2 regions of the Herbaspirillum sp. BH-1 genome follow, and region 1 is predicted to be linked to the other one. Evidence: predicted binding sites of a transcription regulator. Region 1 holds the regulator's gene; the other holds the start of a gene.
The links. Region 1 encodes FliA, which starts transcription of late flagellar genes. Its sites were predicted from a motif close to CTAAAGTTTNNNNNNNNNNNGCCGNTA; they were not measured.

Region 1 (2,393 bases):
TGCGATGTCCATGAACGACAAGGGTCTGCGCGAGGTGAGCTTTGGCTAGTTACGATATCGACCAGGCCGCAGGACTGAGGCGGATGCTGGAGCGTCCGGTTCCCCGGCTGTTCACTTTCTTCTCGGTGCTGGGTGAAGAAGAGAAGAGTGCCATGCTCATCAATATTGCCGCGTCCCTGTCGCAGGCCAAGCATAACGTGCTGGTTGTCGATGGCGACGTGGCCAGCACCGGGCTGCTGACCCGCATCGGTCTGCGCCACGACGTGGCCACGCTGCAGGAAGTGGCGCGCATGGAGCGTCCCTTGCGCGAGGCCACCCGCATGCTGCCGGAAGGCTTTGCCATGGCCCGTATTGCCCGTCGCAGCGTGCCGGTCGCCAGTGATCCGCAGGCCGGACGTCTGGCCGAGATTTTCGACAGCCTTATCGAGCAGGCCGAGATCACCCTGGTCAACGGCGTGCTGGCGAGCGACCAATCGCTGCCGGTGCCGACCATGGAAATGGGTGAGATCGTGATCCAGGTATCGACCACGGCCACCTCGATCAAGGCTGCCTATGTGCTCCTGAAGAGCCTGAGCGACCGCATCGGGCGGCGTCCCTTCAGCCTGATCGTCAATGATGCCACCGAGGCCGAGGCGCGTACTGTTTACGCCAACATGGCCCAGGCCGCCAGCCGCTATCTGGCGGCGCAGTTGAAGTTCCTCGGCGCCATCCCGGCCGATGACCATATCCGCCGTGCTACTGGTCAGGGGCGGGCGGTGATGGATGTGTTTCCCTTTGCCGGTGCGGCGCTGGCTTTCCAGCGTCTGTCCAAGCAATTCACGGCGGCCGATACGGCCCGCAGCACTTACGGAATGGCAACCGATGGTGCAAGTCTGGGAGTGTGACGTGCATGTATAACGTCAAGGGAAAAAAGGGCAAGAACGACGTGCTGGAGCAGCATGCGCCGCTGGTCAAGAAACTGGCGCATCAGCTCAAGGCAAAATTGCCCCCTAGCGTAGAGGTGGACGACCTGATCCAGGCCGGCATGATGGGCTTGCTCGACGCCGTCAACCGCTACGAAGAGACCCATGGCGCGCAGTTCGAGACCTATGCCGTCCAACGCATTCGCGGCGCCATGCTGGACGAGCTGCGCAGCAGCGACTGGCTGCCGCGCAGCATCCGTCAGAACGCCCGCAAGGTAGACGAAGCCATGCAGGCCTTGCTGCAGCAGCTCGGTCGCCAGCCGCAGGAAACCGAAGTGGCGCAGCACCTCAAGATCAGCCTCACCGAGTATCAGTCGCTGCTCAGTGAATGCGGTGGGCACCAGCTGATCTACTACGAGGATTTCCACGACGACGATGGTGGTCATGAACATTTCCTGGACCGCTACCAGACCGCCGAGTCCGATGACGACCCGCTGCAGAACCTGATCAACGGCGGCTTCCGCGAAGCCGTGGTGGATTCCATCAAGGCCCTGCCCGAGCGCGAGCAGATCCTGATGGCCCTCTACTACGAGCAGGAAATGAACCTCAAGGAGATCGGCGCCGTCATGGGCGTGTCCGAGTCCCGCGTGTGCCAGCTGCACAGCCAGGCAATCTCACGCATGCGCTCCTATCTGCGGGAGCATTCGTGGAGTGGGGTGGCCTGAGGCGTGATTTGCGTCCGGGAGGACGCGCTCCGGCATGCTCTGACGGCTCCTTCGGGAGCCGTTTTCAATTCCATCGAAAAAAGGTGTCCAATTTGACGTTTTTGCTTACAGCTCTTGTGTGCCGCCTTGGGCCTGACCCAGATTGCGCTGAACAGGTAAAGCTTGAGGCATCTGCATCGCAAAAAAAAGACCCCCGAGGCATGGCACTCGGGGGTCTTTGTATCTGCGTCGATTGCGCTCGTGGCGCTCGGCTTGGAGGGTGGTCAGACCACGCCGAGCCTGCGGCCGGAAGATTTGATGCTGTTCTGTCCATCCGGTCCGTAGAAGTTGCCGGTGCCGGTCTTGCCCTGCAGGATGGTGAGTGCGCTCTGGTTGATCGAAAGCTTCTTGCCGATCAGCAAACCGTTGACACGGTTGAGCTCCTTGGCATCCTGCGCCAGTTCGAACAGGCCGGCCCAGACGTCCTTGTCGGCGTCGCTGCCGTGCTCGTTCATCCACTGTTGCATGCCGGCCTCGTCTTCGCTGTAACCCAGGCTGCCCAGCAGGCTGTGGCGGTTACCGGCCAGTGTGGCCATGTCGGAAACGATGGTGGCTTTTTCGGAGATGATGTCGGTCAGGCCTTCGGCGGTGGCTTCAGCCAGCAAGGCCTGTTCCTGATTCAGTTTTTCGACCAGGCGGGACAGGGCAGCGTGTTCCAGGGGCAGATTGCTGGCCGGATTCATGCGGGTGATCCTGTGCGAAGGCAGTGACGATCAGGCCGGACGGG
Region 2 (2,393 bases), on a different contig from region 1:
CAAGGACCTGCGTCCGGACATGATCCTGGAAGGTGTGGTCACCAACGTGGCGGCCTTCGGCGCCTTCGTCGACATCGGTGTGCACCAGGATGGTCTGGTACACATCTCGGCGCTGTCCAACAGCTACGTCAAGGACCCGCACACCGTGGTCAAGGCCGGCCAGGTGGTCAAGGTCAAGGTGCTGGAAGTGGACGAGAAGCGCAAGCGCATCGCCCTGACCATGCGCCTGAACGACACCGCCCCGGCCCCGGGTGCACGCAACGAGCAACGTGGTGACCGCAACGATGCGCGTCGTCTGTCGCAGCACCAGAACCAGCGTGGTCGCGAGCAGGCACCGAGCAACAATGCCATGGCGGCGGCGTTTGCGAAACTGCGCGGTTGAACTGACTGCGCGTCGCTGCAATGGCATTGTGGCGACGCTAATGTGATGCAATGAAAAGAGGCTGTTCCCTTGCGGGGACAGCCTCTTTTTCGTTCGCGTAGCGGCCCGGATCTACGGGCGTCAATCCTATGCGGTGGTGCTGATCCGCGTCTGGCTCACCGATACCGAGATACTGACGGTGGTCTCGCTGGCAACCACGGTACCACCCTGGCCATCACCGTTGTCGGCACCGCCTTCACTATCCCCACCCTCCTGCTTGCCACCCTTGACCTTGTTGATGAAGTCATTCAGCGACTTCTGCACGAGGTCATAGGTCTTGTCGATGTTGCTGGCGATGTCGCCCTGCAGGACGCTCAGGCTTTCCAGGATGCCGCGTGCTTCCTTGAAGCCCTGGTCGACGCCCTTGAAGATCAGGTTCATGTAGTCGTCGATGTTGGTCGCGTCATCCTTGTCGGGATTGTTCTGCTTGTAGAGGTCGAACATGTTGGTGATGAAGGAGACGATGCGCCCGGCCGTGCCTTCCGGCGAGTTGTCCTGGGACGCTGCGTTCTGCACGGCCTGATCGCCCAACTGAGGGCGCAGGATGTCGTTGATGTTTTCGATGGCGGTCTTGTAGACCAGCGACAGCGGATCGTTGCCGCTCTGCAGTGACACCTCCAGCGAGGACTGGACGATGGACAGGTTGAACTGTGCCTTGGCGCCTGCTTCGGTCAACAGGTTCGCCTTTCTGGCTTCGGCGATCTTGTCATTGCTGGTGCCGGAGGTACCGGACGCATTGGCAGACAAGGCAGTGCTGTCGCCGTTGGTAGCGTTGGAGGAAGTGGTGCTGGGCAGCAGGGTTTTGCTGTCCAGGCCGGTGGTGTTGCCGATGGCCATGACGGTCTCCTGTAGAAAAAGGGGATCCGGGCATCAAGGGGGAAGACGGATCCACTGGAAATGATGGCGCGTCGGATGACGAGCCACTCCATTCCTGCATAACGGCCCGGTCGTGACGGACTTGATATTGACAAAAATTAACAGGTGTCAGTTTCCTCGTCCGGGTGGCAGCACTTACTGCGGTGGATTTGTTCGATCTGACGCAAAGCCTTTTCGGTAAAGGCTTTGCGGCGAGCCGATGCGGGTCGATACGGTGGCTCTCACCCTAAAAAATTTTTCAGAAAAAATGTAACGAAATGTCCGATCCGTGGTGGCAGGCGGATTTCATTTGCAGTGATGCAATGAAATCACGATGACATGCTGCCAAGGCCGAGCTGAGAGAAAACGCAGCGTATCGAAACGCTGCGTTCAGTGACGATGAGGATGTAGATATGGACGTGGATGTGGATGAGCTGGAAAGCCTGCTCCGCTCATTCCATGACGAACAGGCGACGATGTTCGCGGATGGCGTAACGGTCGGTCATGCCGGCGATGTAGTCGGCGACCTTTCTTGCCTGCTTGTCCAGCTGCTGGGCGTCATCATGCATTGCCTTGACCTGATAGTCCGGTGGCAGCAGGCTGGGCTGACCCATGAAGGCAGCAAACATCTCGGCAATGATGCGCCGCGCCTTGGCGGTCATGCGGTTGACCTGATAGTGACGGTAGAGCTTTTCGCGCAGGAATTTCTTCAGCACTGCCGCTTCGCCGGCCATGGCATCGGAGAAGGCAATGAGCGGCGGGGCGTTGCGGACATCCTCGATGTCGCGTGGCGCGAGCTCGGCGATGCGCGTGCTGGCGGTCTGGATCAGGTCGACGATGAGCGCGTTGATCATGCGGCGGACCGTCTCGTGGATCACGCGGCGACCGGTGATGCCGGGATAGGTCTGTTCGACTTCGCGCAGATGGCGGGCGAAGAAATCCACTTCGCTCATCAGCTCCATGGTCAGCAGGCCCGAGCGCAGGCCGTCGTCGATGTCGTGGTTGTTGTAGGCGATCTCGTCGGCCAGGTTGGCCAGCTGTGCTTCCAGCGAGGGCTGTTTCTTTTCCAGGAAGCGCACGCCGATGTCCCCCAGTTGCCGGGCATTGTGCAGCGAGC

Region 2: a site for FliA is predicted at 1,358-1,384, ahead of HBH1_RS17050 (DUF5610 domain-containing protein). Genes of this name have one in related genera too.

What each region holds. Positions count from the first base shown of each region.
Region 1 covers NZ_PKOI01000007.1:240,347-242,739, reverse strand. Annotated here, with positions in the region: gene flhF (flagellar biosynthesis protein FlhF) at 1-49, shown strand, start outside; gene HBH1_RS12370 (MinD/ParA family ATP-binding protein) at 84-884, shown strand; gene HBH1_RS12365 (RNA polymerase sigma factor FliA) at 890-1,627, shown strand; gene HBH1_RS12360 (flagella synthesis protein FlgN) at 1,891-2,349, opposite strand; gene flgM (flagellar biosynthesis anti-sigma factor FlgM) at 2,380-2,393, opposite strand, start outside.
Region 2 covers NZ_PKOI01000013.1:75,128-77,520, forward strand. Annotated here, with positions in the region: gene HBH1_RS17045 (Tex family protein) at 1-382, shown strand, start outside; gene HBH1_RS17050 (DUF5610 domain-containing protein) at 509-1,258, opposite strand; gene HBH1_RS17055 (deoxyguanosinetriphosphate triphosphohydrolase) at 1,729-2,393, opposite strand, start outside.